DNA from 3 places in the Pseudomonas sp. TE12508 genome. Region 2 is predicted to be linked to each of the others. Evidence: predicted binding sites of a transcription regulator. Region 2 holds the regulator's gene; each other region holds the start of a gene.
The links. The regulator sigma-54, encoded in region 2, starts transcription at its own class of promoters, with help from an activator protein. The targets are predictions, from matches to a motif close to ANTGGCATNNANNTTGCTNT.

Region 1: glnA (glutamate--ammonia ligase) is a predicted target of sigma-54. The motif match lies at 3,699-3,718, and genes of this name have one in related genera.
Region 3: ACZ9IM_RS22980 (pilin) is a predicted target of sigma-54. The motif match lies at 7,472-7,491, and genes of this name have one in related genera.

What each region holds. Positions count from the first base shown of each region.
Region 1 is NZ_JBWCCN010000001.1:228,796-239,223, forward strand. Features, by position in the region: gene ACZ9IM_RS01015 (DUF4124 domain-containing protein) at 299-898, opposite strand; gene ACZ9IM_RS01020 (DUF4124 domain-containing protein) at 895-1,410, opposite strand; gene ACZ9IM_RS01025 (chorismate mutase) at 1,512-2,060, opposite strand; gene glnA (glutamate--ammonia ligase) at 2,196-3,602, opposite strand; gene thiI (tRNA uracil 4-sulfurtransferase ThiI) at 3,933-5,387, shown strand; gene typA (translational GTPase TypA) at 5,527-7,347, shown strand; gene ACZ9IM_RS01045 (YkgJ family cysteine cluster protein) at 7,553-7,990, opposite strand; gene ACZ9IM_RS01050 (glycogen/starch/alpha-glucan phosphorylase) at 8,259-10,428, shown strand, end outside.
Region 2 is NZ_JBWCCN010000005.1:128,725-139,152, forward strand. Features, by position in the region: gene ACZ9IM_RS08535 (KdsC family phosphatase) at 1-415, shown strand, start outside; gene lptC (LPS export ABC transporter periplasmic protein LptC) at 423-995, shown strand; gene lptA (lipopolysaccharide transport periplasmic protein LptA) at 982-1,530, shown strand; gene lptB (LPS export ABC transporter ATP-binding protein) at 1,530-2,255, shown strand; gene ACZ9IM_RS08555 (RNA polymerase factor sigma-54) at 2,441-3,934, shown strand; gene hpf (ribosome hibernation-promoting factor, HPF/YfiA family) at 4,014-4,322, shown strand; gene ptsN (PTS IIA-like nitrogen regulatory protein PtsN) at 4,335-4,799, shown strand; gene rapZ (RNase adapter RapZ) at 4,802-5,659, shown strand; gene ACZ9IM_RS08575 (HPr family phosphocarrier protein) at 5,675-5,947, shown strand; gene ACZ9IM_RS08580 (ZIP family metal transporter) at 6,052-6,945, opposite strand; gene ACZ9IM_RS08585 (superoxide dismutase) at 7,195-7,806, opposite strand; gene ACZ9IM_RS08590 (hypothetical protein) at 7,808-8,248, opposite strand; gene ACZ9IM_RS08595 (class II fumarate hydratase) at 8,276-9,652, opposite strand; gene ACZ9IM_RS08600 (FagA protein) at 9,645-10,040, opposite strand; gene pmbA (metalloprotease PmbA) at 10,286-10,428, opposite strand, start outside.
Region 3 is NZ_JBWCCN010000017.1:138,446-148,873, forward strand. Features, by position in the region: gene ACZ9IM_RS22935 (OprD family porin) at 1-1,147, shown strand, start outside; gene ACZ9IM_RS22940 (DUF2790 domain-containing protein) at 1,156-1,398, opposite strand; gene ACZ9IM_RS22945 (energy-coupling factor ABC transporter permease) at 1,722-2,411, shown strand; gene ACZ9IM_RS22950 (hypothetical protein) at 2,475-2,690, shown strand; gene yacG (DNA gyrase inhibitor YacG) at 2,700-2,900, opposite strand; gene coaE (dephospho-CoA kinase) at 2,897-3,520, opposite strand; gene ACZ9IM_RS22965 (prepilin peptidase) at 3,517-4,389, opposite strand; gene ACZ9IM_RS22970 (type II secretion system F family protein) at 4,391-5,608, opposite strand; gene pilB (type IV-A pilus assembly ATPase PilB) at 5,611-7,311, opposite strand; gene ACZ9IM_RS22980 (pilin) at 7,538-7,960, shown strand; gene ACZ9IM_RS22985 (BON domain-containing protein) at 8,277-8,633, shown strand; gene ACZ9IM_RS22990 (DUF2845 domain-containing protein) at 8,838-9,134, opposite strand; gene ACZ9IM_RS22995 (DUF748 domain-containing protein) at 9,134-10,428, opposite strand, start outside.

The sequences.
Region 1 (10,428 bases), on a different contig from region 2:
TTTGCGTGGCGTTCTGCCAGCTTTTGCGAGTACTTTCGAACCAAAATGGGTTGGGGTGTGAGTACTGTGCACTCTATTGCACCAATATAGTGCGCAAACCTGAACGAAGTAAAAGAAGCAGAAGAGCCCGGGCCAAGCTGCAGAACTGTGGCGAAGAAATTTGAGCGACGAGAATTCTGTGGGGGAGAGGCTTGCCCGCGAAGAATGCACCGCGGTTTTTCAGGTATTACGCGTCATCGTTCTTCGCGGGCAAGCCACGCTCCCACAGGTTCTATGTCTTAACTGGCCGGCGTTAGCGCTAAAAGAAGCTCTTTTCTTCTTCGGGTTTGTCTTTGAGGGGGCATTCCGGCCGTTGGCCGTAGTCGGTAAGGACGCAGGGTTTGACCTGACGTTTCTGCGCGAGGGAAATGCGCTGCATGTGGAAGGGTTGATTGGCCGTGCGTTCGACGGTGCGGCCCTGTTCGTCGAGGATTTCCACCGACAGGTTATGGCTGCCGCGGTCAATGTTGCTCAGGGCGAACACCGGGCTCGGGCCGGGCTCGGCGGTGGGTTGGCCATCCAGCAGCAGGCGATAGCGATGGCCCTGTTGCAGGCCGGGTTCGCTGGTAACGCTGACGATCAATTCACCGGCAGTGCTACGGATCGTGGCATCCGGGTCCGGCACCAGCACACGAAGCATGTCGTAATGAAACAGTGGTTTGGCTTTCGTGGCCGTCATTGGCGCGGTGCTGCTCGGGTTGGCCGACATCCGATTGCTGGTCGCCAGTGGTACACGCTTGGCATTACGGGTGCCTGGCTGATCGGTGAAGACCCGATTGCCCTGGGCGTCGATGTAGGTGAAAACCTCGGCCATTGCTGGCAGGCTGATCAGGCATGCGACCAACAGCCAGCACCTCAAGGCTTATGCACCCGTTGTACGGTGAAGGTCACGGTGGGGCTCTGCTGCACCACGTTTTGCCCATCGATCACCTGAACCGCGAGGCGGTGTTCGCCACGGTCGATGTTCACCAGTTGCAGGATCGGGACGTTGCTCGGTTGGCCGTAGGGTTGATCGTCCAGTAACAGCCGCAACCGATGAGAGCCTTGCAGGCGCGGCTGGATCAATACGCTGACCGTGAACGTGCCGTTATTGGCGCGCAAGGCTTCTTCGGTGGGCAAGCCGGTCAGCTCCAGCACCTGATAGGCGCTGTTGGGCTGTTCGCGGCTACTGGCTTGCGCAGGCGCTACAGGCTCGCTCGGAGGTTGACGCTCGACGCTGTTGAGCGGTGGCAGCTCCACGGGGTGAGCCTTTACGCCATCGGGCGGTTGATTGCTGTACGCAGTGTTGCCGTTGGCGTCGGTGTACTTGTAGATCTGCGCGGCGGCGGGCAGGGCGATCAGCACAAGCAGGCATAACAACAATGAGCGCATTGCAGGCTTCCATTGGCCGTTGGGCAAGTGTCCGGCCCTGTTCCGTTCATGGCGACTAAGCGCTGAGCATAGAGCACTTCAGCGCACATCGGCAGGTCGGCTCAGCGGTTGGCGCTGCACAACTCGGCGGTGGCGCGTACCTGGGCAAGCTCGCGCAATGGCGCGTGGGCGCCGGTTTTATTGGCCTTGGCCAGCCAGGACGGGCACTGCGGGTCGTTGCGATAAGGGCTGAAATCGGCCAGTTGTTGCAGCAGGCGTTTTTGTAACCGGTCAAGTTGTGGGCGGATCTGCCCGATGAGATCGGGGCGAGGATCATTGGGCGCCTTGCCTTGGGCATGCCAGTCAGACAGGTGCGCGTATTGCACCAGTTTGTTGGCCTCGATCTGTGCCGAGAAGAACTGTTCGACGGCTTCGTTGCTCAGTTTATAGGCTGGTGCCAGGGCGACGGCGCCGGCAATCACCTCGCGCTCGCGCTGCCGGTCTTCGACAGGTTTGCCGCTGTCCCATTTGCTCAGCGCGACCTGATCGGCAATCGCCAGGCGTTCTTCGATGGTGCCAAGCAACGGGGCGAGGGCGGCAGGTGCCGGGCTGGCAAAAGCGCTGTTGGCCAGCAGGGCGGTGAGCAGGGCAAGGCATGGACGTAGGCGCATGGGGCATCTCGGCTTTATCGGATGAAAGTCATGATGCACGCAACCGGGTATCCGATGACAGACGGTCGCCCACAAAAAAAGGCCTCCCGAAGGAGGCCTCTCTTTTGTCACGCCGCGTAGCGCGGCGCTACCGGATCAGCAGCTGTAGTACAGCTCATATTCCAGTGGGTGTACGAAGGTACGAACCTTGATTTCTTCTTCGCTTTTCAGGGCGATGTAAGCGTCGATGAAATCGTCGCTGAAAACGCCGCCTTTGGTCAGGAACGCACGACCTTTGTCCAGCTCTTCCAGGGCTTCTTTCAGGCTGCCGCAAACTTGTGGGATCTCTTTCGCCTCTTCAGGCGGCAGGTCGTACAGGTTTTTGTCAGCTGCGTCGCCAGGGTGGATCTTGTTCTGGATGCCGTCCAGGCCAGCCATCAACAGTGCAGCGAAGCCCAGGTACGGGTTAGCTGCCGGATCCGGGAAGCGAGCTTCGATACGGCGAGCGCGAGGGCTGGACACGTAAGGAATACGGATCGAAGCCGAACGGTTGCGAGCCGAGTAAGCCAGCATCACTGGCGCTTCGAAACCTGGGACCAGACGCTTGTAGGAGTTGGTCGACGGGTTGGTGAAGCCGTTCAGAGCCTTACCGTGCTTGATGATGCCGCCGATGAAGTACAGAGCGGTATCGGACAGGCCGGCATAGCCTTCGCCAGCGAAGGTGTTCTTGCCATCTTTGGCGATGGACAGGTGAACGTGCATACCCGAACCGTTGTCGCCGTACAGAGGCTTAGGCATGAAGGTCGCGGTGCGGCCGTATGCATCAGCAACGTTGTGTACGCAGTACTTCAGGGTTTGAACTTCGTCAGCCTTGGCAACCAGGGTGTTGAACTTCACGCCGATTTCGTTCTGACCGGCAGTCGCCACTTCGTGGTGGTGAACTTCGATGACCAGGCCCATTTCTTCCATGGCGTTGCACATGGAGGTACGGATTTCGTGGTCGTGGTCGAACGGCGGAACAGGGAAGTAGCCGCCTTTGACGCCTGGACGGTGGCCTTTGTTGCCGCCTTCCACGTCCTGGTCGGACATCCACGAACCTTGTTCGGAGAAGATTTTGAACATCGAACCGGAGATGTCGGACTTGAACTTCACTTCGTCGAAGATGAAGAATTCAGGCTCTGGACCCACGAATACGGTGTCACCGATACCGGTCGACTTCAGGTATTCCTCGGCACGCTTGGCGATCGCACGTGGGTCACGGTCGTAGCCTTGCATGGTCGAAGGCTCGATCACGTCGCAAACCAGGATCAGGGTTGGCTCTTCGGTGAACGGGTCGAGAACGGCAGTGCTGTCGTCCGGCATCAGAATCATGTCGGAGGCTTCGATGCCTTTCCAGCCAGCGATGGAGGAACCGTCGAACATTTTGCCTTCTTCGAAGAAAGCTTCATCCAGCCCATCGCGAGCCGGCATGGTCACGTGGTGCTGAGTGCCTTTGGTGTCCGTGAAGCGCAGATCAATCCACTTGACGTCATGATCTTTGATGAGTTGAACCGACTTCGACATAGTGTCCTCCGGGTGGCTTCGGGCTTAGTAGTGGATGCCCTTAGAATGTGGGTGATGCCGGCGCGAATACTCTGCCAAGGCAACCTGCCTCACAAGGGAGCAAATTGCATGCCAGTGCCCCACCATGGGTTTTTTGCCCCAATATCACGCTTATAAAGGTGCAAAGCCTCGAAAAGCGCCAAACCTCGCCCTGTAATGTAGCGTCGAATTCCATAAATGACCTGTTTTGGTGCGCGCAAAACCTTCTGCACATTAACTGGTTAAACCTTGAGCAATTTCCGCTATAATCCGCGCCCCCCTTTTTCGGCTGGCCCAGCGCGCGCTGTTTTCATGAAACTAATCGTAAAAGTCTTCCCCGAGATCACCATCAAGAGCCGCCCGGTACGGATGCGTTTCATCCGCCAGTTGGCCAAAAACATCCGTACCGTGCTCCGCGATCTGGACCCGGCTGTGGTGGTCAACGGTGTGTGGGACAATCTCGAGTTGGAAACCCGCGTCAGCGAGCCGAAAGCCCTGAAGGAGATGACCGAGCGCCTGAGCTGCATGCCGGGTATCGCGCATTTCCTGCAGGTCGATGAATACCCGTTGGGCGACTTCGACGACATCGTCGCCAAGTGCAAACAGCATTTTGGTGACGCCCTGGCCGGGAAGATTTTTTCGGTGCGCTGCAAGCGTGCCGGCAAGCACGAATTCAGCTCCATGGACGTCGAGAAATACGTCGGCAGCCAACTGCGTCGTCAGTGCGGCGCCGCCGGAATCTCGCTCAAAGAGCCTGAAATCGAAGTTCGCATCGAAATTCGCGACAAACGGTTGTTCGTGATCCACAGCCAGCACAACAGCATCGGCGGTTATCCGCTGGGTGCCCTGGAACAGACGCTTGTACTGATGTCCGGTGGCTTCGATTCCACCGTCGCCGCCTACCAGATCATGCGCCGCGGGCTGATGAGCCATTTCTGCTTCTTCAATCTGGGCGGGCGAGCCCACGAACTGGGCGTCATGGAAGTCGCGCACTTCATCTGGAAGAAGTACGGCAGCTCCCAACGCGTGTTATTTGTCAGTGTGCCGTTCGAGGAAGTACTGGGAGAAATTCTCGGGAAAGTCGATAACAGTCATATGGGTGTAGTTTTGAAGCGTATGATGTTGCGCGCTGCTTCCCGTATTGCCGATCGGCTGGAGATCGAAGCGCTGGTCACCGGCGAAGCGATTTCCCAGGTATCGAGCCAGACGTTGCCGAACCTGTCCGTGATCGACTGCGTGACCGACAAGCTGGTCTTGCGCCCGCTGATCGCCAGTCACAAGCAGGACATCATCGACCTGGCCAACGAAATCGGTACTGCCGATTTCGCCAAGCACATGCCGGAATACTGCGGGGTCATCTCGGTGAACCCAAAGACCCACGCCAAGCGTCCGCGCGTGGAGCATGAAGAGAAAGAATTCGACATGGCGGTACTTGAGCGTGCGCTCGAGAACGCCAAACTGGTGCCGATCGATCGCGTAATCGACGAATTGGGCCAGGATTTGCAGATCGAAGAAGTCAGCGAAGCTCTGGCGGGCCAGATCATCATCGACATCCGTCACCCGGATGCCGCTGAAGACGAGCCGCTGGAACTCGCTGGCATTGAGGTGCAGACGATGCCGTTTTATGCATTGAACGCTCGTTTCAAGGAACTGGACCCTACTCGCCAGTACCTGCTGTATTGCGACAAAGGCGTGATGAGTCGCCTGCATGCCCACCATTTGCTCAGTGAGGGGCATGCCAATGTGCGCGTTTATCGACCGAGCTAAGTGCCCGGGGCTGTTTGCCTGTGGCCTGCGTCACCGGCCCCCCGACGCCGCCGTCAAGCTGTAACGGCTTTGCCGGACTCTACTGTAAATCGCTGCCAAGACTTGTCAGCACACCGAATCCTCTGATCGAGATACACAAGTGATCGAAAATCTACGCAACATCGCCATCATTGCTCACGTTGACCATGGTAAAACCACCCTGGTAGACAAACTCTTGCGTCAATCCGGCACCCTGGAGCGCAACGAGCTCAACGACGAGCGCGTGATGGACTCCAACGACCAGGAGAAAGAGCGCGGTATTACCATTCTGGCGAAAAACACCGCCATCAACTGGAACGGCTACCACATCAACATCGTGGACACCCCGGGCCACGCCGACTTCGGCGGCGAAGTTGAACGCGTAATGTCGATGGTTGACTCCGTTCTGCTGCTGGTTGACGCTCAAGACGGCCCTATGCCGCAAACCCGTTTCGTGACCAAGAAGGCTTTCGAAGCCGGCCTGCGTCCAATCGTGGTCATCAACAAGGTTGACCGTCCAGGCGCGCGTCCGGACTGGGTTCTGGATCAGATCTTCGACCTGTTCGACAACCTCGGTGCTACCGAAGAACAGCTGGACTTCAAAGTCGTCTACGCCTCGGCCCTGAACGGCATTGCCGGTCTGGAACACACCGACATGGCTGAAGACATGACTCCGCTGTACCAGTCGATCGTCGACAACGTACCTGCGCCGAAAGTCGACCGTGACGGTCCGTTCCAGATGCAAATCTCCGCTCTGGACTACAACAGCTTCCTGGGTGTTATCGGCGTTGGCCGTATCGCTCGTGGTCGCATCAAGCCGAACACTCCGGTTGTTGCTATCGACGCCGACGGCAAGAAGCGTAACGGTCGTATCCTGAAGCTGATGGGTCACCACGGCCTGCACCGCATCGACGTTGAAGAAGCAGCTGCCGGCGACATCGTCTGCATCAGCGGCTTCGACCAGCTGTTCATCTCCGACACTCTGTGCGACCCACTGAACGTCGAAGCGATGAAGCCGCTGACCGTTGACGAGCCAACCGTTTCCATGACCTTCCAGGTAAACGACTCGCCTTTCTGCGGTAAAGAAGGCAAGTTCGTCACCAGCCGTAACATCAAGGAACGTCTGGACAAGGAACTGCTCTACAACGTTGCTCTGCGCGTTGAAGAAGGCGACACCGCCGACAAGTTCAAAGTCTCCGGCCGTGGTGAGCTGCACCTCTCGGTACTGATCGAAACCATGCGTCGCGAAGGCTTCGAAATGGGTGTTGGTCGTCCGGAAGTGATCATCCGCATGGTTGACGGCGTCAAGCACGAACCGTACGAAAACGTGACCATCGACCTGCCGGAAGAATCGCAAGGTTCGATCATGGAACAGATCGGTATCCGTAAAGGCGACCTGACCAACATGGTTCCGGATGGCAAGGGCCGTGTGCGCCTTGAGTACAACATCCCGGCTCGTGGCTTGATCGGTTTCCGTAACGAGTTCCTGACCCTGACCTCCGGTGCAGGCATCCTGACCTCGATCTTCGACCGTTACGACGTGATGAAGTCCGGCGACATGTCCGGCCGTCAGAACGGCGTGCTGGTTTCGGTTGCTACCGGTAAGGCGCTGACTTACTCGCTGGAAACCCTGCAAGCTCGCGGCAAACTGTTCCTGGGTCACGGTGAAGACGTGTACGAAGGTCAAATCGTCGGTATCAACAGCCGCGACAACGACCTGGGCGTCAACCCAACCAAAGGCAAGAAGCTCGACAACATGCGTGCTTCGGGTAAAGACGAAACCATCGCTCTGGTTCCGCCTATCCGTTTCACCCTGGAACAAGCTCTTGAGTTCGTGCAAGAAGACGAACTGTGCGAAGTCACTCCTAAGTCCATCCGTCTTCGTAAGAAGATCCTGGGCGAAAGCGAGCGTACCCGCGCTGCCAAGAAAGCTGGTAACTGAGTTTCGACTTAGTTAACGCTTAAAAAAACGCCCCCGACCGCAAGGTCGGGGGCGTTTTTGTTTGTCTGGGGTTTGATGATCGTTCCCACGCTCTGCGTGGGAATGCCTCAATGGACGCTCTGCGTCCGCTTTGGGACGCGGAGCGTCCCGGGCTGCATTCCCACGCGGAGCGTGGGAATGATCATGGTAAGAACGCAACGATTGTTTAAAACTTGTCCAGCGTCCGCGGATTGTTCTCGCGCACCACTTCTTTTGGTTTGTACGCGCAATACCCCGGCCGCGGTCCGATCTTCGGGTGATTGCGGCAGGTATCCGGGCGCTTATCATAAATAGTGCACAGACGGCTCTTGCGATCCAGGTACAGGCAATCGTTGTTGCTCATGCGCTGAAGGGTGAAGATCTCGGACTTCTGGTTATAGCGCTCGACGATACCTTCCTTCTGCAAACGCTTGGCGATGTTCTTCGGCGGATCGCCACGCTCGAATTCGTCGACGATGCCGATACGGATCAAATCCTTGATCTTGACCTCGACCGGCAAGGTGCAGCAGCTGGACACGCAGGAACCGCACATTGGGGCAGAGTATTTTGCCCAGGTATCGAGGCGATCGATCTCCGCGGCGGCGATCAGGTTGGGCTTCATCATCGGTTGTTACCAGCGTGTGCATCAGGGCGCGCGATCATACCGGGACTGGTGGATTTTTGAACAACCTTTCGCCAGATTTTTTCGCTTGGCGCAAAATAATCCCTGTGTCCGGCACGGCCCCTGCATTGTTTCGGGGCGCGATAACCTAATGCCGATCTCTCTCACACGAATAGCTCGCACAAACAGGAAAAACTGCCGAACCAGAGTCTCAATGGTCTGTCAGACCGACTAGGCTCAGACAACTTCACGCTCGCTCGAGGTCTTATCGATGACTCAAGAACCACTTGTTCGCGAAGCAGAGGTGGCCGCATTCCGCGACGCCGTCTTGACCAAGCTTACCTACGCGGTGGGCAAAGACCCTGATCACGCCTTCGACCACGACTGGTTCGAAGCCATCGCCCTGGCGGCGCGCGATCACATGGTCGAGCACTGGATGGACCACACCCGGCAGATCTACCGCAAAGGCCAGAAACGGGTCTATTACCTCTCCCTTGAATTCCTGATCGGCCGCTTGCTCTATGACAGCCTGAGCAATCTCGGCCTGCTCGATGTGGCTCGCGAGGCCATGACCGAACTTGGCGTCGACATCGAACGCATCCGTCTGCTGGAGCCCGATGCGGCGCTGGGCAACGGAGGCCTCGGGCGTCTGGCGGCGTGCTTCATGGAAAGCATGTCGACCCTCGGCATCGCCGGCCATGGTTATGGCATTCGTTACGAACACGGTTTGTTCCGTCAGGCCATCGTCGACGGCTGGCAGCAGGAGCAGACCGAACACTGGCTGGATTTCGGCAACCCGTGGGAGTTCGAACGGCCGGAAGTCGCCTACCCGATCGGCTTCGGCGGCAGTGTCGAAACCGTGACCGATGAAAACGGCAAATCCAGGCAAGTCTGGTCCCCGGCGGAAACCGTGCGGGCCATTGCCTATGACACCCCGGTGGTCGGTTGGCGCGGCGCGAGTGTCAACACGCTGCGACTGTGGCGTGCCCGGGCCATGGAAGAGTTGCACCTGGAGCGCTTCAACGCTGGCGACCACCTGGGCGCGGTAGCAGAAGTGGCCCGGGCCGAAAGTATCTCCCGCGTGCTCTACCCGGCGGACAGCACCGAGGCCGGCCAGGAACTGCGTCTGCGTCAGGAATACTTCTTCGTCGCCGCATCCCTGCAGGATCTGCTGCGCCGCCATCGCAACATGCACACCTCGGTGCTGACCCTGGGCGATCACGCGGCCATTCAACTCAACGACACTCACCCCTCGATTGCCGTGGCCGAGTTGATGCGTCAGTTGGTCGACGTTTATGACGTGGCGTGGGATGCGGCGTGGCAAGTTACGGTCGACACGCTGTCGTACACCAACCACACGCTGTTGCCGGAGGCGCTGGAAACCTGGCCGGTCGGTTTGATGGAGCGGATGCTGCCACGGCACATGCAGATCATTTATTTGATCAACGCCCAGCACATCGACTCATTGCGGGCCAAGGGCGTTCACGATTTCGACGTATTGCGTGCGGTGTCGCTGATCGAGGAGGACAACGGTCGTCGCGTGCGCATGGGTAACCTGGCATTCCTTGGTTCTCACAGTGTCAACGGCGTGTCCGGCCTGCACACGCAGCTGATGCGCAGCACAGTGTTTTCCGAGTTGCATAAACTCTATCCGGAGCGGATCAACAACAAGACCAACGGCATTACCTTCCGCCGCTGGCTCTACCAGGCCAACCCCGAGTTGACCTCGATGATGGTCGACGCCCTCGGCCCGGATCTGCTGGATAACCCCGAAGAAAGCCTGATAGGGCTGGAACCGTTTGCCGAGAAGACAGCATTCCGCAAACAGTTCGCCGAACAGCGGCTGCACAGCAAAAAAGCCCTGGCGTACCTGATTCATGAACGGCTGGGGGTTGCGATCAACCCGGCGGCGATGTTCGACGTGCAGGTCAAGCGGATCCACGAATACAAACGTCAGTTGCTCAACCTGCTGCACACCGTTGCGCTGTATCAGGCGATTCGTGCCGAACCGGAAATTGACTGGGTGCCGCGGGTGAAAATCTTCGCCGGCAAGGCTGCGGCCAGTTATCACCAGGCCAAATTGATCATCAAACTGACCAACGACATCGCCCGGGTGGTCAACAACGACCCGACCGTGCGTGGTTTGCTCAAAGTGGTGTTCTTGCCCAACTACAACGTCAGCCTGGCCGAAAGCATCATTCCAGCGGCGGATTTGTCGGAACAGATTTCCACCGCAGGCTTCGAAGCCTCGGGCACCAGCAACATGAAGTTCGGCCTCAACGGCGCGCTGACCATCGGCACCCTGGACGGGGCCAACGTGGAGATGAGCGAGCGCATTGGTGTCGAACACATGTTCATCTTCGGCCTCAGCGCCGAGCAAGTGGAAGCGCGCAAGCTCAACCATGAGTTCAACGCGGCACCGGACATTGCCGCCTCCCATC
Region 2 (10,428 bases):
CAAGACGTTCAACACCCTCGACGGCCAAGGCATCAAGATGTTGATGGCCGCCGGCGTGCAGACCGCTATCATCAGCGGCCGCAAGACCCCGGTGGTTGAACGGCGCGCGAAGAACCTCGGCATTCCGCACCTCTACCAGGGTCGCGAAGACAAACTGGTGGTGCTCGACGAACTTCTTGGCCAGCTCAACCTGAGCTATGAACAAGTGGCCTACCTGGGCGACGACCTGCCGGACCTGCCGGTGATTCGCCGCGTAGGCCTTGGCATGGCGGTGGCCAGCGCCGCCAGTTTCGTGCGCGAACACGCCCACGGCATCACCCAGGCCCGCGGTGGCGAGGGGGCCGCTCGCGAATTCTGCGAATTGATCCTGCGCGCCCAGGGCCGCCTCGATGCGGCCAACGCCGCGTACCTGTGAGCCCATCATGCTGAGCAAGAAAATTCGTAACATCCTGGTGTTCGGTTGCATCGCCGCGATTTTTGCAGCGGTCGGCTACTGGAACATCAGCCCTGAGCGTTTCCTCGACAAGCCGGTGGTGAAGGTCGATGAAACCGCGATCGACTATTACGCCATCAACGCCCACAGCGTGCAGTACCTGCCCGACGGCAAACTGCAATACGAGATGACGTCGGACAAGGTCGAACACGTCAAAGCGAGCGAGGTGACGTTGCTGACCAATCCGGACCTGAACATGTTCCGTGGCACCGAATTCCCCTGGCACGTCCAGAGCGAGCGCGGCGAAGTCAACCCGGACGGCACTCAGGTCGAGCTGATTGACTCGGTACGTATCACGCGTTTCGACGAAAAAAACCGCAAAACCCTGATTACCACCACCCGTATGACAGTGTTCCCGCAGCAGCAATATGCGCAGACCGATCAACCCGTTAGAATCGACGGCGCCGGCGGTGTATCGACAGGCAACGGAATGAAAGCGTACTTGAAAGAAAGCAGGATACACCTGCTATCGAACGTAAGAGGACAGTATGAGGCTCGTTAAAACCCTCCCTATTTTGCTCAGTCTGGGCGCAGCACTGGGAAGCGTGAGCGCCTGGGCTCTGCCGAACGATCAAGAGCAGCCTATCCGCATTCAGGCCGACGATGCCCAACTGGACGACAAGAACGGCGTTGCCACCTATAAGGGCGATGTAATCATCACCCAAGGCTCGATGAAGGTCACCGGCAATACCGTGACCATCACCCGCACCCCGGCCGGCGACATCGACGTGGTAACTTCGGTGGGCAACCTCGCCTACTTCGAGCAACTGCAAACGGCGGGCGATACCAAGCCGGTCCAGGGCTACGGCGTAACTATCCAGTACCACGCCTCGCAAAACCGCGTAGTGCTGATCGATCGCGCCAAGGTCATCGATAAGGACAACAACGTCACCCAAGGCGAGAAAATCGTCTACGACACGGTCAAAAAGCTTGCGAGCGCCGGTCGCGCCACGGGTAACAAGGTCACCGAGGCACGCCCTCGCATCGACATGGTGATCCAGCCGAAGAAGAAAACCGACGAGCAAAAGGCCCAGTAATGGCAACTCTGAAAGCTCAGCATCTGGCCAAGAGCTACAAGAGCCGTCAGGTCGTGCGCGACGTCAGCCTGTCCATCGACAGCGGTCAGATCGTCGGCCTGCTTGGCCCTAACGGCGCCGGTAAAACCACCTGTTTCTATATGATTGTCGGCCTGGTACAGGCCGATCAAGGCCGCGTACTGATCGACGACCTGGACGTCAGCCACCAGCCGATGCACGGTCGTGCGAAGGCGGGCATCGGCTATCTTCCGCAAGAAGCGTCGATCTTCCGCAAACTGTCGGTGGCCGACAACATCATGGCCATCCTCGAGACCCGTAAGGAGCTCGATCAGGCCGGTCGTCGCCAAGAGCTGGAAAGCCTGCTGCAGGAATTTCACATCCATCACATCCGCGACAATCTCGGCATGAGCCTGTCCGGTGGTGAACGCCGCCGTGTGGAAATTGCCCGGGCACTGGCTACAAACCCGAAATTCATCCTCCTCGACGAACCCTTCGCCGGCGTGGACCCGATTTCGGTGGGCGACATCAAGCAGATCATCCATCACCTCAAGGCTAAAGGCATTGGCGTGTTGATCACGGACCACAACGTTCGTGAGACCCTGGATATCTGCGAAACCGCCTACATCGTCAACGATGGCCAACTGATTGCTGAAGGTGACTCCGCCACCATCCTCGCCAATGAACTGGTCAAGGAAGTGTATCTGGGCCACGAGTTCCGCCTGTAAGCACCTGAGGTGCCCGGGTCGCCGAGGGAGCGCTCGCTTCAATAAAAAATCAATAACTTTTTATTGTTACAGCGCTCTAGGCAAACACTTCAGTTTCGGGCATATAATTTGCTTATGTTTGGCGCTTCGGCGCCCTGTAGTGGATGGCGCATGTGCGCCGGCGAATAAGGTGTTAAGCCCCTGCCATGAAACCATCGCTAGTCTTGAGAATGGGCCAGCAGCTGACGATGACACCGCAGCTGCAACAGGCCATCCGCCTGCTCCAATTGTCGACCCTGGACCTGCAACAGGAAATCCAGGAGGCTCTGGAGTCCAATCCGATGCTCGAACGCCAGGAAGAAGGCGACGACTTCGATAACGCCGACCCCTTGGCCGATAGCGCCGAACAGAAACCCAACGCCGACATTCAGGAACCCTCCTACCAGGAAACCGCCCCGACGGTGGACAACCTTGAGGAAGGCGACTGGAACGAGCGCATCCCCAACGAATTGCCCGTCGACACAGCCTGGGAGGATGTCTACCAGACCAGCGCCAGCAGCCTGCCGAGCAACGATGACGACGAGTGGGATTTCACCACCCGCACATCGGTCGGTGAAAGCCTGCAAAGCCATTTGCTCTGGCAACTGAACCTGGCACCGATGTCCGACACCGATCGCCTGATCGCCGTGACCTTGATCGACTGCATCAACAATCAGGGCTACCTGGACGAAACCCTCGAGGAAATCCTCGAAGCGTTCGACCCGGAGCTGGACATCGAACTGGACGAAATCGAAGCCGTCCTGCACCGCATCCAGCAATTCGAACCCGCTGGCATCGGCGCCCGCAACCTCGGTGAATGCCTGCTACTGCAACTGCGCCAGTTGTCCGCCAAGACCCCTTGGCTGGCCGAAGCCAAGCGCCTGGTCACCGATTACATCGACCTGCTCGGCAGCCGCGATTACAGCCAGCTGATGCGCCGCATGAAGCTCAAGGAAGATGAGCTGCGCCAGGTCATCGAATTGGTCCAGAGCCTCAATCCACGCCCGGGCTCACAAATCGAGTCCACCGAAGCCGAATACGTCGTTCCCGACGTGATCGTGCGCAAGGACAACGAGCGCTGGCTGGTGGAGCTGAACCAGGAATCGGTGCCACGCCTGCGGGTCAATGCCCAATATGCCGGTTTCGTGCGCCGCGCCGATACCAGCGCTGACAACACCTTCATGCGTAATCAGCTGCAGGAGGCTCGCTGGTTCATCAAGAGCCTGCAAAGCCGCAATGAAACCCTGATGAAAGTCGCCACCCAGATCGTCGAGCATCAACGCGGCTTTCTCGAATACGGTGACGAAGCCATGAAGCCGTTGGTGCTGCATGACATTGCCGAAGCAGTCGGCATGCATGAATCGACGATTTCACGGGTGACCACGCAAAAATTCATGCATACCCCACGGGGCATCTATGAACTGAAATACTTTTTTTCCAGCCACGTCAGTACCTCTGAAGGCGGTGAATGCTCGTCCACGGCGATCCGCGCGATCATCAAAAAACTGGTTGCCGCGGAAAATCAGAAAAAGCCGTTGAGTGACAGCAAGATCGCTGGTTTACTGGAGGCACAAGGCATTCAGGTAGCCCGTCGCACCGTCGCCAAGTACCGCGAATCCCTGGGGATCGCGCCTTCCAGCGAACGGAAGCGGTTGATGTAGCCGCCGGGCTCGCCACAGCGTTCCAGTGGCAGGCATTTCTGCCTGCCGCTTTATGCACTGGCAACGAAGGAGAAGCTGTATGCAAGTCAACATCAGTGGACACCAACTGGAAGTGACCGAACCCCTGCGCACCTACATCGGCGAAAAACTCGACCGATTAGAGAGGCATTTCGACAAGATCACTAATGTGCAAGTCACGATGAACGTCGAAAAACTGCTGCAGAAGATCGAAGCCACGCTGCATATTCCCGGCGGAGAAGTGGTCGCCAATGCCGAGCATACGGACATGTATGCCGCCATCGACCTGCTGACCGACAAGCTGGATCGCCAACTTAAAAAGCATAAGGAAAAGACCCAGAGCCTCCTCCAGGGCGCGACCGGTCGTTAACACCCCCAATCCATGATCCGACTAGAAACCATCCTGACCCCCGGCCGTTCCCAAGTGAACGCGCCGGGTGGCAGTAAAAAGAAAGCCCTCGAGCAAATTGCCAACCTTATCCACCGCGAAGTACCGGATCTGGAAATGCAGGACGTCTTCGAGGCCTTGATTGCCCGTGAGAAACTCGGTTCTACCGGTTTCGGCAACGGCATCGCCATCCCCCACTGCCGGCTCAAAGGCTGCACCTCGCCAATCAGTGCGCTGCTGCACCTGGAAGCCCCTATCGATTTCGATGCCATCGACGGTGCCCCGGTTGACCTGCTGTTTGTGCTGCTGGTCCCGGAAGCCGCCACCGATGCACACCTGGAATTGCTGCGCCAGATTGCCAGCATGCTGGATCGCAAGGAAGTGCGTGAAAAACTGCGCAGCGCCCCGAGCAACCAAGCCTTGTATCAGGTTGTCCTGGACGAGCAGAACGGTCACTAATCATGCGCCTGATCATCGTCAGTGGCCGCTCCGGCTCAGGTAAAAGTACCGCCCTCGATGTGCTCGAGGACAACGGCTACTACTGCATCGACAACCTGCCTGCCGGCTTGCTGCCGGAACTGGCCGAACGCGCGCTGATTCACACCGAACTGGCACAACCGCTGGTGGCCGTGTCCATCGATGCACGCAACTTGCCAAGCCACCTGTCACGGTTCCCCGAATTGCTGGAGGAGGTCCGCAGCCGGCATATCCAGTGCGATGTGCTGTATCTGGACGCTGACGAAGAAACCTTGCTCAAGCGCTTTTCGGAAACTCGCCGTCGTCACCCGTTGAGCAGCGCCAATCGTTCGCTGGCGGAGGCGATCCAGGATGAAACCAATCTGCTGGGGCCTATCGCCGATCTGGCTGACCTCAAGGTCAACACCACCAATCTGAACCTGTATCAGCTACGCGATACCATCAAGCTGCGCCTGCTGAATCAGCCGGAGCCCGGCACTGCGTTCCTGGTGGAATCTTTCGGGTTCAAGCGTGGCATGCCGGTGGACGCCGATCTGGTGTTCGACGTGCGCTGCCTGCCCAACCCTTACTGGAAGCCGGAGCTACGGGCACAGTCCGGGCTCGATCAACCGGTGGCCGAGTACCTGGCGGCACAGCCGGACGTAGAAGAGATGTTCCAGGACATTTCCTCATACTTGCTCAAGTGGCTACCCCGCTTTGCCGCCAGCAATCGCGCCTATGTCACCATTGCCATTGGCTGCACTGGCGGGCATCACCGCTCTGTCTACCTGACCGAACGTCTGGGTCAGGTCCTGCAAAAAACCCTGAAGAACGTCCAGGTCCGCCACCGCGACCTCAGCTAAAGGATTCACATCGCGATGCCTGCTCTGGAAATCGAAATCATCAACAAGCTGGGCCTGCATGCCCGCGCGTCTGCAAAATTCGTTGGGGTAGCGGGTCAGTATCCTTGCCAGATCAGGGTTGGCCGTACACCGGAATCAATGATCGACGGCAAAAGCATCATGGCCATGATGATGCTGGCCGCTGGCAAAGGCACCACAATTCACCTGAATACCGAAGGCGAGCAGGAACAGGAAGCGCTGGATGCATTGGTGGCACTGATCAACAACTTCTTCGACGAAGGCGAATAAACAGCAAAAGATCGCAGCCTCGTTTCACTCGACAGCTCCTACGGCATCCGATCCTTGTAGGAGCTGTCGAGTGAAACGAGGCTGCGATCTTTTGATCCTGTTTTTCAAGTCAACGCTGTATCCATCACCATCATCAGACAAAACCCGATCAGCAGCCCAAGGCTGGCCAGTTTGTCGTGACCATGGCGGCGCGATTCGGGGATGACTTCGTGAGTCACCACCAGCAACATCGCACCAGCCGCCAGTGCCAGCCCCAAAGGCAACAGCAGTTCGGCCAGGCTCACCAGCCAGGCGCATAACAATGCAAAGACCGGCTCGACCAACCCTGATGCAGCACCGATCAGGAACGCCTTGACCCGCGACATCCCTGCTCCGGCCAACACCAACGCAATGACCAGTCCTTCCGGCACATCCTGCAAGGCGATGCCCATGGCCAGGCTGTCGGCGTCAGGCATGCCACCGCCCGCCGAAACGCCAACCGCCATGCCTTCGGGGATGTTGTGGGCGATGATGGCAAACACAAACAACCAGATCCGCGGTGGAATCACCGATCGCTTCAGTGTCCCCACGAGCATTTCGGGCGTAGCGCCAGACACCCTGCGATCCACCAGAAACAACCCGAATGCGCCCAGAAGGATGCCGAAGCTGATCAGGCCGCTGGCCGCCCAAGGCGTCAGCCCGAGGTTTTCTGCCGCGGCAATGCCCGGCACGATCAGCGAAAACGCCGTCGCGGCGAGCATCACCCCGGCTCCGAAACCGAGCAATATGTCGCTGACAGCCTGAGGTATCTGCCGAATCACCAGCACCGGCACCGCGCCCAAAGCCGTACCCAAGGCACAAATCGCCCCGCCTTGCAGGGCGCGCTGCAGTTTCGGTTCGAGGTCCAGCCAGCTCAGCCCTTGGGCAGCCAATAACGTCATACCCGCCAGCAGTAACAGCGATCCCAGTGCGTAACGAAACATTCGTCCACTTCCGACCGCCAGTGTTTCAGTGCCCATAGTCAGCCCTGGATTGTTTTATAGAGACTTAGGGGGGCGCTCTCAACTAGTTCCCCCTCCGCGTTGTCGCCTTAAAGCGGGCCAGGCAAGGCGCAGGCCGCTGGGAATGGTTGTTCCCTTTCCAAGGCCTGCTGTTGTGCAGGGCTGCGTTGCTCGAAGCTTATTTGGAATGACCAAACCACGCTTCTCGCGCCTTGCCCTGCACAACAGCAGACCCGGCGCGGAGGGGAAACTAGTTGAGAACGCCCCCTAAACCAGCGCAGCCTGATAACGCGCAGCGACTTCAGGCCAATTGATCACGTTGTAGAACGCATTGATGTAATCCGGACGACGGTTCTGATAACGCAGGTAATAAGCATGTTCCCAGACGTCCAGGCCGAGGATCGGCGTATTGCCGTTCATCAACGGGCTGTCCTGGTTGCCGCTGCTTTCAACGATCAAGATCTTTTGCGGCGTCACACTCAACCAGGCCCAACCGCTGCCAAAACGGGTCAACGCAGCTTTGGTGAAGGCCTCCTTGAAGCTGTCGAGACCACCCAGCTGTTCGTCGATCGCCTTGGCCAGCGAGCCTTCAGGTTGGCCTCCGCCGTTGGGTGCCATCACTTCCCAGAACAACGAATGGTTGGCATGCCCACCGCCCTGATTGATCACTGCAGCACGGAGCTTTTCCGGCAATTGCTGGACAGCCGCCACCAGTTTTTCCACCGGCCATTCAGCAAATTCAGTGCCTTCGACTGCAGCGTTGAGGTTGTTGATGTAGGTCTGGTGGTGTTTGGTGTAGTGGATTTCCATGGTTTGCGCATCGATGTGCGGCTCCAGGGCGTCGTAGGCGTACGGCAAGGCGGGCAAGGTAAAAGCCATTTCAATGAACTCCATGTTGTAAGGGCGCAGGCTGATGCGAGGTCGAAGCGGTGTCGGTGCGCAGCAATCTGTGGGTGCGCGGATACTCGCCGTGTTCGCTGATGAAATTCAGCAGCTCGACATAGGTTTTGCTGCTCTGGCGTAGCGCGGCTTCACGCAAGGCCGGCGCCAGTCGCGGGTCCTGCATGGTCTGCAAAAGCCGTTGATGGATCGCGCACAGGTACTCGGCGCTCTCCTCCGGCTGGTTCAGACGCAGGTGCAGGTCCGCCAGGTTATGGTGGGAAATCACGCAAGCCGCCACCGCTTCGTCGGCATCCGCCCAGCGCTCGAACAACACCTGGGCCAGGGCCAATGCCTGCAAGTAGGCCTCGCGGGCATCGACCAGCTCGCCCAGCATGAAACAGCGATTTGCTCTTTCGATCGTGCGTTTCCAGTGCTCCATGGTGAGCCTCCAAAGCGGTAACAGTGATTACACGCCGCCTGCGGTGAGCTTCTCTGGGTTGAGCAATTCTTCCAGTTGGCTGCGCGTCAGGTCGGTGTGTTCCAGGGCGACATCGATTACCGGCCGGCCCTGCTGATAAGCCTTCTTGGCAATCTCAGCAGCTTTTTGGTAACCAATGATCGGGTTGAGTGCGGTGACCAGAATCGGATTGCGCGACAGCGCTTCCTTGAGCCGGGCCTCGTTGACCTTGAAGCTGGCAATAGCCTTGTCGCCCAGCAGACGGCTGGCGTTGGCCAGCAACTCGATACTGCTCAGCAGGTTCTGGGCGATGATCGGCAGCATGACGTTCAGCTCGAAATTGCCCGACTGACCGGCGACGGTGATCACCGTGTCGTTGCCAATCACCTGAGCGGCGACCATGGCGGTGGCTTCGGGGATCACCGGATTGACCTTGCCGGGCATGATCGACGAACCGGGCTGCAAGGCTTCGAGTTCGATTTCACCGAGCCCGGCCAACGGGCCGGAATTCATCCAGCGCAGGTCATTGGCGATTTTCATCAAGGAAACCGCCGTGGCCTTGAGCTGCCCTGAAACGCTGACCGCCGTGTCCTGCGAGCCGATTAGCGCAAACAGGTCCTTGCCCGGCGTGAACTGCACCTGCGTCAGTTGGCTGAGTTGCTGGCTGAAACGCGCCGCAAACTCTGGATGGGCATTGATCCCGGTACCCACCGCCGTGCCGCCCTGGGCCAGGGATTGCAGGCTTGGCAGCAGATCCTGCAGGTGACCGATATTGGCCTTGAGCTGTTGCGCCCAGCCATTGAGCACCTGACTCATGCGCACAGGCATGGCGTCCATCAAATGGGTACGCCCGGTTTTGACGAACGGATGAACCTGCTCGGCCTTGTGCTCGATCACCTGCACCAGATGCACCAGCGCCGGCAGCAACTGCTCATGCAAGCTCAACGCGGCGCTGACATGGATGGTGGTCGGGATGATGTCGTTGCTGCTTTGGCCGCAATTGACGTGATCGTTGGGATTGACCGGCTCGCCCAACAAGCGGCTGGCCAGGGTGGCGATCACTTCGTTGGCGTTCATGTTGGAACTGGTGCCGGAACCGGTCTGGAAGATATCCACCGGGAAGTGCTGCATGAAGTCGCCCTCAAGCAGTCCTTGAGCGGCGTCGACGATCGCCTTGCCCTGGGATTCGCTGATCTGTTTGAGTTCGACGTTGGCTCGGGCGGCAGCGGCCTTGGCCAGAATCAGCGCCCGGATGAACTGCACGGGCATCGGTTTGCCGCTGATCGGGAAGTTATCCACTGCGCGCTGGGTTTGCGCGCCGTACAAAGCATCAATCGGGACATTTAACTCGCCCATGCTGTCGCGTTCGATACGTGTGTTATTCATCAGGAGATCCTTGCACCAGTTCTATGAGAGGAATCGAAGGTTGCAACTCGCAAGTCGCCAATTGCCACGCGTAGCTTTGCCAACGTTTGAGGCGGCATTTGCAGAGTGACTGCCGTTCGAGATCGCGCAACGGCCGCCAGGCCTGGTCGAGACACAAGCTGCGCCAGTGCCAGGGCAGCGCGACGTCGGCGGCCGTGTCGAGCAATAAACGGAAGGAAGTTTCGGCGATGGTCCAGGGAGCGGTGGCCGTGCAACACGCCAGATACCGGCCTTCGGCCAGGTAATGTTCAATCAGGCGCGGCTCGTCAGGGTCCATGGCGCAACGGATCTGGCGACTCATCCAGCGCCAGCTTTCGAGGTAAGGCTGCTCGTGCAAGGCAGAACTCATAATCCGGGCTCATTCGGTAATGAGATTTATTATTAGATGATAATGAGAACCAAAACAAGGTCTACAGCCCACACCGATCATGTGGGAGCGAGCCTGCTCGCGATATTGGCGGAACATTCGCCAACTTTGTCGACTGACACATCGCTATCGCGAGCAGGCTCGCTCCCACAGGGGAACACTGCAAGGCGCATAAAAAAGGCGCGCCACCCAACGGTGGCGCGCCTTTTTGTGCAGCGATCTGAGGCTTAGCTACCCGCCACCGTCATCCGCTCGATCAACACCGACCCGGTGCGAATATTGCTGCGCAGTTCCAGGTCATTACCAACTGCGATGATCTGCTTGAACATGTCACGCATATTGCCGGCGATAGTCACCTCCTGCACCGCGA
Region 3 (10,428 bases), on a different contig from region 2:
GCGTAACTATTACTTCAGCCGGGACTTTTCCGACATCGTTGGGGCCAATCAACAGTCGAAGGCCGAAGAGTGGGCGCAGGGCTTCATCCTCAATGTCAAATCCGGTTATACCCAGGGCCCGGTCGGTTTTGGTGTGGATGTCATCGGCCTGCTCGGCCTCAAACTCGATAGCAGCCCGGACCGGGTCAATACCGGTTTGCTGCCGGTGCACGATGATGGTCGCGCGGCAGATGATTACAGCCGTCTGGAAGGTGCGCTGAAGATGCGTTACTCCAAGACCGAGCTGAAAGTGGGTGAGTTGCAACCCAACGTGCCGGTGCTGGCCTTCAGCGATATCCGGCTGCTGCCGCCCAGCTATCAGGGCGCAAGCATCAGCTCCAATGAAATCGATGGTCTGACCTTGCAAGGCGGCCACTTGAATTCAACCAGCCTGCGCAACGAGGCCGGCGACGAAAAGATGCAAGCCATGCTCGGTCATGTTCCGCAGCGTCAGGTCAGCAGCGATGGTTTCAACTTTGCTGGCGCCGACTACGCCTTCAATGACAAGCGCAGTTCGGTCAGTGCCTGGTTCGGGCAACTGGAAGATATCTACAACCAGCGCTTTCTCGGCTTCAAGCACAGCGAGCCGTTGGGAGACTGGACCCTGGGCGCCAACCTTGGCTATTACGATTCGCACGAAGACGGCAAAAAGTTGCTGGGCAATATCGACAACCAGGCGTTCTTCTCCTTGCTGTCGGCCAAGCGCGGCGGCCACACGTTTTATGTCGGCTATCAGGGCATGTTCGGCGACAGCGCCTTCCCGCGGGTGTTTGCCAACATCTCACCGCTGGGCAACGAGGTACCGACCTACGAGTTCGCCTACACCGATGAACGCTCCTGGCAAGCGCGTTACGACTACGACTTCGCGGCCATCGGCATGCCCGGCCTGACCAGCACCGTGCGCTACATCACCGGCAATAACGTCGACACCGGCAAGGGCTTTGAAGGCAAGGATCGCGAACGCGATCTGGACATCGGTTATGTGCTGCAGAGTGGCAGCCTCAAAGGCCTCGGCATCCGTGTTCGCAATGTGATGGCGCGTTCCAACTACCGCAGCGATATCGACGAAAACCGTCTGATCCTCAGCTACACGTGGAAGCTGTTATGAGCCCGCGGTCACAGATCTGTGGTGCAGTCACCCATGACTTCGTACGTCACACGATGGGTCTGGCCCTGATGATCGACATACTCCATGGTCGCAGGCACAACCCCGCAGGCGGTTGCGGTGTTCGTCACTGAAACCACCTTGGCGATGTCCAACGGCTGCACCGGGTTGTACGAGGTGGCGGCTGGCTCATTGCCGGCGGCCAGGGCCGAGGTGGCGGCGAGGGTCAAAAACAGGCTCATCAAGGTTTTCATTTTTCCTTACTCCGTGTTGATTCCGATGGCTCAATTCTAGGCTTTGTCCGTGGGTGATAAAGGGGGCTGGGTCTGATTCAGCCTTACAGGAAACGTAACAATCGCTGGTTCTTTTTTATCGGGTACATATCCGTTTCTGCGGTAATGGCGACCATAAGCAGCCATTACCGCAGAAACGGATATGTACACGATCAGAAAAGAGCCGCCATTACCGCAGAAACGGATACGCCCCCCAATCCTAAAACACCCCTCCAGAGCAAAGTCGAAGGGCGGTAGACTGAGGGCCTGTTCTCTTTCGGCAAGACAAGGGAGTGTGCCCAGCCATGATCGGTGCCGAGTTACTGTCCTCCGAAACCCTGACGGTGGGGTGGCTGATCTATGCACCGGTGCTGATCTGGGCCATTGCGCGAGCACCCTGGGTCGAACTGTTCAGCGACAGTCGCCGCCAGCATCTATTGTTCGGCACGGTGTTCGCGCTGTTCATGCTCTGGCTGGTGCGACGGGACTTTGATACCGGCGTGTCCTATCACTTCATCGGCATGACGGCGGTGACGTTACTGCTGGATTGGCCGTTGGCGATTGTCGGCGGGTTGGTCGCGCAAGCAGGATTGGTGCTGCTCGGACGGCAGGACATGGCGGCCATGGGGGTCAACGGCGCGCTGCTGATTCTACTGCCGGTGCTGGTCACCGAGTGCTGCGCCATCCTGGTGGAGCGCGCGCAGCCGCGTAACCCCTTTGTGTACATCTTCTGTTCCGGTTTTTTTGCCGCTGCGTTGTCGGCCCTGCTGTGCCTGACTCTGGCGCTCACGCTGCTGTGGTATGACGAACGTTTCGCCATGCCGTACTGGCTGACAGATTTTGTCGGCTACCTGTGGCTACTGATTTTCCCGGAAGCGTTTATCAACGGCATGGTGGTCAGCGCATTGGTGGTGTTCTGTCCCGAATGGCTGGAGACGTTCAATCGCACGCGCTACCTTTCAGCGCCCTGGAAGGACGACGATCCCAAATCTTGATCCACATCAAATCCAAAAAGCGTTGCCGAATCCATGCTCTGGAAAACCTTCAGGAGCAATGGCATGAGTGTGTATGAGTGGGCCCGGCAGGAGTTGCGTCAGAGTCTGGATGTGGCGCAAGAGGTGGGCTTCGATCCGGGATTGAGCCTGCGCGCCTTGCTCAGTGCGGTGGTGCAGCAGAGCAAGGCGGTACGCAATATGGAAGACCTGGCCGATGAGTTGCGGTTTCTCGCCGAGAACCTCGACGAGGGCCAGGACTATGGCTTTATGCGGCCCTGAGGGGCGGGATCAGTGGCGCGGGTCGAAGTCGCCGCTGAACATCTCGTCCTCGGCATCGGGAGGCACCGGGATCTTGTGTTCTTCCGACGCCCAGGCGCCCAGGTCGATCAGTTTGCAACGGTCCGAACAGAATGGCCGGAACTTGCTTTCGGGGCTCCATTCGACAGGGGCGCCGCAGGTTGGGCAATCGACGGTTGGGGTTTGGCTCATGACTGGCCTCCACGCAAAGTAAGGTAAAAGTGATGCAGGCGTTCGACCTCGCTGTGCAGCCAGGCGAGGTCGCGGTCGTTGACCACCACATCGTCGGCATGGCTCACGCGGTCCTGTCGGCTGGACTGGGCCTTGAGGATCGCCTGGACCTGCTGTTCGCTGGTCTGGTCACGCTGCAGGGTGCGTTCGATCTGTAACTGTTCCGGGGCATCGATCACCAAAACCCGTTGGGTCATGGCGTACTGCCCGGACTCGATCAGCAGCGGCGAAACCAGAATCGCGTAAGGCGATTGTGCCTTGGCCAGATGGTGGGTGATTTCTTCGGCGATCAGCGGATGCAGCAGCGCTTCGAGCCAGCGGCGTTCATCCGGCACTTCGAAGATCAGCTTGCGCAGCGCCGCGCGATCCAGTTGGCCGTCGGCTTGCAGCACGCCGGGGCCAAAGTGCTCGGCGATCTTCGCCAGTGCCGGGCGACCGGGTTCTACCACCCAGCGAGCCGCATGATCGGCGTCCACCACGTGCACGCCCAGATCGATGAAGTGCTGGGCGGCCGCGCTTTTGCCGCTGCCGATGCCGCCGGTCAGGCCGAGAATCCAGGGTTTTTCCACAGGGGTATTCATTTCAAACCGACAAACTGCCAATAGAAGCCGGTTATTTGACCACCCCAGAGCAAGGCAATCCAGCCGGCAATCGCCAGATAGGGGCCAAAGGGCAGCGGAGTCGAGGTTTGCGCATCCCGCAGGCGCAGCAAAATCACCCCGATGATGGCGCCCAGCAGCGATGACAGCAGGATGGTCAGTGGCAGGATCTGCCAGCCGCCCCAGGCGCCGAGCATCGCCAAGAGCTTGAAGTCACCGTAGCCGATGCCGTCCTTGCCGGTGATCAGCTTGAATAGCCAGAACACCGTCCACAACGCCATGTAGCCGGCCACCGCACCCCAGAGCGCGTCATGCAGTGACACGAAGAGCCCGAAACTGTTGACGATCAATCCCAGCCATATCAACGGCAGCACCAGCACATCCGGCAACAGCTGGTGTTCGGCGTCGATCAGGCTCATCGCCAACAGGCCCCAGCTCAGGACCAGCACCATGCAGGCCTGCCAGCCGAAACCGAAATGCCAGGCGACGAACGCTGACAGCACGCCGCAGGCCAGTTCGGTCAGCGGGTAACGTTTGCTGATCGGCGTCGCGCAGTTCGAGCATCGCCCGCGTAAAAACAGATAACTGAGCACGGGAATGTTTTCCCACGCTCGAATCCGATGGCCACAGTCGGGGCACTCGGAGTGAGGCAATATCAGGTTGTAAGCCGGGCCGGGGGCTTCGGGTGGCAAATCCAGGACGTCATGGGCTTGCAAGCGCCATTCACGCTCAAGCATTTTCGGCAGGCGCCAGACCACCACGTTGAGAAAACTGCCGATCAGCAAACCGATCACCCATGTGGTGATCACGAAGGCCAGTGAGTTGTGACTCAGAAATTCGTTCAAGGACATATCAGATCGCTGAGCCAAGTTGGAAGATGGGCAGGTACATTGCAACCACCAGGCCGCCGACGATAACCCCCAGCACCACCATGATGAAAGGCTCCATCAGACTGGTCAGGTTATCGACCATGTTATCCACCTCGTCCTCATAGAAGCTCGCGACCTTGTCGAGCATGTCATCCAGTGCGCCAGACTCTTCGCCAATGGCCGTCATCTGGATCGCCATGTTCGGAAATATACCGGAGGTGCGCATCGCAAAATTCAGCTGCATGCCGGTGGAAACATCCTGCCTGATGCGTAATACCGCTCGCTTGAACACGATGTTGCCGGTTGCGCCTGCCACTGAATCCAGGGCTTCGACCAGTGGCACGCCGGCGGCGAACGTCGTCGACAAGGTGCGGGCGTAACGGGCCACGGCGGACTTGTACATGAGCGCGCCAACCAACGGCAGTTTCAGCAGCCAGGTGTCCATTCGGTCCCGAAAGCCGGGGGACTTTTTAAAGGCATGGCGGATGCCGAAAACCAGCGCACCCAACAGGCCGAGCACCATCCACCACCAGGCCTGCAGGAACTCCGACAAGCCGATGACCATCACGGTGAATGCCGGCAGTTCGGCGCCGAACCCCGAGAACACCGACTCGAACTGCGGCACTACCTTGACCAGCAGAATCCCGGTCACAATGATCGCGACGAACACCACCGCCAGCGGGTAGGTCATGGCCTTCTTGATCTTGGCCTTGAGGCTTTCGCTCTTTTCCTTGTAGGTCGCCACCCGTTCCAGCAGGGTATCCAGAGCACCGGCCTGCTCGCCGGCATCCACCAGATTGCAGTACAGCTCATCGAAATACTGGGGCTTTTTGCGCAGGGCCGCGGCGAAGCTGTTACCGGCCGCGACTTCCTGTTTTACCTCGTCCACCAGTTTGCGCATGTTCGGGTTATCGAAGCCCTCGCCGATAATGTCGAACGATTGCAGCAACGGTACGCCGGCTTTCATCATGGTCGCCATCTGCCGGGTAAACAGGGCAATGTCCAGGGCCTTGATGCGTTTGCCGGCATTGAAAATGGACGCGGTTTTTTTCCGCACCTTGCCCGGGTTGATGCCTTGCTTGCGTAACTGGGCCTTGATCAGCGCGGGATTCTGGCCGGTCAATTCGCCGGTCATTTTTGTGCCTTTTTTGTCTGTGCCTTCCCAGGCATATACGCTGATTTTCGCTGCTTTGACCGCCATGTTCAGTCCTTGGTGACCCGGTTGATTTCTTCAAGGCTGGTGATGCCTTGCATGGCCTTGAGCAGGCCCGAAGTACGCAGGTCGTTGAAGCCGTCCTTACGCATCTGGATGTCGATTTCCAGTGAATTGCCTTCGGCCATGATCAGCCGTTGCAGTTCTGGGGTGTTCTTTACCACTTCATAAATCCCTACCCGCCCTTTGTAACCGCTGTTGCACTGATCGCAACCGACCGGTTCATAGATCGTGAATGAGCCGATGCGTTCCTCGGGAAAGCCTTCTTTGAGCAACGCCTCGCGGGGAATCTCGATGGGTTTTTTGCAATGACTGCACAATTTGCGCGCCAGGCGCTGGGCGATGATCAGGCTGACCGAGGTCGCGATGTTGAACCCCTGAATTCCCATGTTGTGCAGGCGGGTCAGGGTTTGCGCGGCGCTGTTGGTGTGCAGGGTGGAAAGCACCATGTGCCCGGTCTGGGCAGCCTTGATGGCGATTTCAGCGGTTTCGAGGTCGCGGATTTCGCCGACCATGATCACGTCCGGGTCCTGACGCAGAAACGAGCGCAGCGCCTGGGCGAAATCCAGTCCCTGCCTGGGATTGACGTTGACCTGGTTGATGCCTTCGATGTTGATTTCTACCGGGTCTTCGGCAGTGGAAATATTGATGTCGACGGTGTTGAGGATGTTCAGCCCGGTATAGAGCGACACGGTCTTGCCCGAGCCTGTGGGGCCGGTCACCAGGATCATTCCCTGTGGCTGCTTGAGCGCGGCCATGTACAGGTCTTTCTGGTCGGGCTCGTAGCCGAGGGCATCGATGCCCATTTGGGCACTGGACGGGTCGAGGATCCGGATTACCACTTTCTCGCCCCACAAGGTCGGCAGTGTGTTGACCCGGAAGTCGATGGACTTGCTTTTGGACAGCCGCATCTTGATTCGCCCGTCCTGGGGTTTGCGCCGCTCGGAGATGTCGAGACTGGCCATGATCTTCAGCCGCGAGGCAATGCGGTTGGCCAGTTGCGTCGGCGGCCTGGCGACCTCCCGCAGCATGCCATCGGTGCGCATGCGCACGCGGTAGATTTTTTCATAGGGCTCGAAATGCAGGTCGGAAGAACCGCTCTTGATCGCGTCGAGCAACATCTTGTGGACGAAGCGCACCACGGGGGCATCATCGGCATCTTGCCCTCCGAGGGCGTCCTGTTTCTGCTCATCGACCGACTCGATGTCCACCCCGTCGAGGTCGACATCGGCCATGTCTTCCAGGCCGGTGGAGTGGTTGTCGAAGAATTTTTCGATGGCGTCGCTGAGCTTGTCTTCCTCCACCAGAATGGCTTCGGTGCTCAGCCCGGTGCTGAACTGGATGTCGTTGATGGCCTGGTGATTGGTCGGATCGGAAATCCCCACGAACAGCTTGTTACCACGCCGCCAGAGGGGCAGGGCGTGGTGCTGGCGGATCAGCTTCTCACTGACCAGCCCTCGGGGTTGAGTGTCCTTGTCCAGGCAGTTGAGGTCCAGCAGGGCCATGCCGAAATGCTCCGAGGCCACCTCGGCGACCTGCCAGCTTTTCAGCAGTTTGTTTTGCACCAGATAGCTGACCAGCGAAATTCGATTGCGTTGGGCTTGTTGATACGCCTGTTGCGCACTTTGGTCAGTGATCAGTTCGGCCAGTACCAATTGCTTGGCCAGACCGCTAAGGGCGATGTCATTCATTGGGATACCGGACGCAGACAGTGAATGACTTATAGCCTAGTCAAGCAGTGGAACCAAACCAGCCGGGGTGAGGTGACAAAAAGTGTCAGATAGTGCGGATCCTTGGAGTAGGAAAGGTCTTTGCCGCGATCTCGCGCCCAGCAGGCAGGGGCGCACGCAACTTGGCATGACCTGTGCTGTGCCTTGTTCAGATCATGAGATTTCGACTCATGCATGGAGCCTGTCTATGAAAAATCAAAAAGGTTTTACTCTGATCGAGCTGCTGATCGTGGTGGCGATCATCGGGATTCTGGCGACGTTTGCGTTGCCGCAATATTCGAAGTACCAGGCGCGGGCGAAAGTGACCGCTGCTCTTGCAGAAATCTCGGCACTGAAAGTGCCTTTCGAAGACATTATCAACCAAGGTACTAATCCGACCCTCGCTCTGATCGGCGGTACGGCGACCACAGGTAATTGCACAATTACAGCATCGGGTACCGCCGCTGACGGCGCAGGTACTATCGGTTGCACGATCCTCAATGCTCCAGGACCGGTACTCAGCAAAACCATTACGCTAACACGCACACTCGCTGGTGGTTGGACGTGCGCCACCACGGCTGAACAGGAATATGCTCCTAAAGGCTGCACGGGTGCTGCCGCTGCTGGCTGATCCATTGTCATCCTGCCAATGCCCTGCTTCTCACGACGCGGGGCATTTTTTTGTTCGTCTTTTCCCCTGTTGTTCGAATTATCAAGAAACCCCCGACAATTCATGGCCTTAGGCCTGCGTTAAAACCCGCAAGTTGCATGTAGATAATTTATCAGTCATGCATTTTGCATGATTTCGGACATTGTCTTTTTATCTAACTTATTGATTTATAACTATTTATTTTTTATCTGACAGTTGGCACAGCGTTCGCACTATCTCCTGTAACCCTGCTGACAAGACACGCAGCAGACTTTCCAGAAATACAGGAGTTACTCGTATGAAGAAGTTCGCTATCGCTGCCGCTACTGCTACCGCGTTGACCCTGACCATGGCCAACGCTGCATTCGCACAGACCACCCAGGCGACTCAGGCACCCATGATGCTGGCCGCCGGTGAAGTCACTGAAGCGAAAGAGGATGTTTCCGATACCTGGATCACAACCAAAGTCAAAGCAGACCTGGTCACCGAAAAAGGCATCCCAGGCACCGACATCAAAGTCGAAACCAACAAAGGCGTTGTTTCCCTGTCTTCCATGACCGTTCTGACAGATGCTCAGAAAACAACCGCCGTGGCTATAGCCAAGAAAATCAAAGGCGTCAAAGCGGTGTCCGCTGACGGCCTGAAATCCGAGTAAGACAAGGCTTCTCGCCTGGACCGGGAGAAGGTGCGGTAGACGGGCCGAGTCATACGTCTGCCGCTACTTGAGAGTTCATGCGAAGGCCACAAGGACGTGGCCATTACAGGCCCTGGCATTCGTGTCGGGGCCTGTTCTATTGCGGGCTACGCAAAACAACTGTGGGAGCGAGCAAGCCCGCTCCCACATTGGTTTGTGGTGGATTCAATTACCACGCTTGCTGGTGATTCGAACCAACCTGTTTCCTTCAAAGCGCAGGTACTGGTACATCCCGCTGTTGGGCCCGTAGGTCCATTCCTCGACTTGAAATTCTTCCCGTCGATTGGCGCTGCGCTTGTAGCCCAGCAAGTCGCGGGCAACGGGCTCTCCGCATTTTTGCAGCACTTCGCTGGACCTGTCCCCGACGCTGATCAATTGACTGCCGCAACGCAAGGTATCGGCCGCCGCTGCCTGGCCGGCAACCAGCAACAGAGACAGGCTCAGAAGCCAATGTGCGCCCATCATTCGGCATCCAGATGCATGGGCGTGATAACGCGGCCATCGCTTTCTGCCTCGCCGAGGCTGGCGTCGATGAAGTACACGCGGTCATCGGCCAATTGCCCCTTGTCCACCAGATAATCCTTGATGCTGCTGGCCCGTTCTTGCCCCAGTTGACGCAACAGCACCTCGCTGGAACTCCAGAACGCGATCACGTCTTCCCGCATTTTTTTGCTGCGTTCTTCCTTGCCCAGATCCTTCCATTCGGCGGGCGGCTGGGTCTTGAGGCGTGTGCGGTAGATCCCTTCAAGCAGCGGGCCTTTCTCGTTGTCCGGTACGTCCAGCAACGAGGCTTGGGCCGGTACTTTGTCACCGCGACGCTGGAGCATTTTGTAGTAGTTGTACTGGTATTCCCGCTCCAGGCGTTGCTCGGCAATCAGCGGGCCGTCGCTGCTCTTGGCGGCGGTGCCTTCGATTTCCAGGCGCAGGGCCGGACGCTCCTTGAGCGCTTGGGACAGTTTGACCAGCGCCGCTTCGGCGTCTTTGCTCAAGTCACTGGAACCCGGTGCAAATGCCACGCTGCCCAAGTCTTCCGAACCACCGCCGCTGACCAGCCCGCCAATCATTTTGAATGGCGCTGCGGCGGCTTTCACGATCAGGTTGCGCAGGGTCTGCCAGATAATAGGCATGACACTGAACTGAGGGTTGTTCAGGTCGCCGCTCACCGGCAGTTCGATGGAAATCTTGCCGTCGACATCCTTGAGCAAGGCAATCGCCAGTTTCAGTGGCAGGCTCACCGCGTCCGGGCTGTCGACCTTTTCACCCAGTTGCAACTGCTCGACCACCACTTTGTTTTCGGCCAGGAGCTGGCCGTTGGTGATCTTGTAATGCAGGTCGAGATTGAGCCGGCCCTTGCGGATACGGTAACCGGCGAACTTGCCGGAGTAGGGCGTCAAAGTGGTCAATTCCACCCGTTTGAAACTGGTGGCGATGTCCAGGCTGGCCATCGGGTCGAACGGATTGACCGAACCCTTGATGGTCACCGGTGCATAGCGGTCGACCTTGCCTTTGATGTCGACGCTGGCCGGTTTTGCCTGGCGGCTGTCGATGGTGCCAATCTTCCCGTTGAGCTGTTGAACGGCGGTGGCGAAGTTCGGGGTCAGGCTGAAGTCGGCGAAGTTTGCCGAACCGTCATTGATGGCAATGCCGCCAATGTGGATGCCCAGCGGTTTTTCTTTTCCGGCTGCCGGTTTGGCCGCAGCGGTGGTTGTGGCGCCGGCGTCGGCCGGTTGCGGGATCAACAGGTCATCGACGTTGG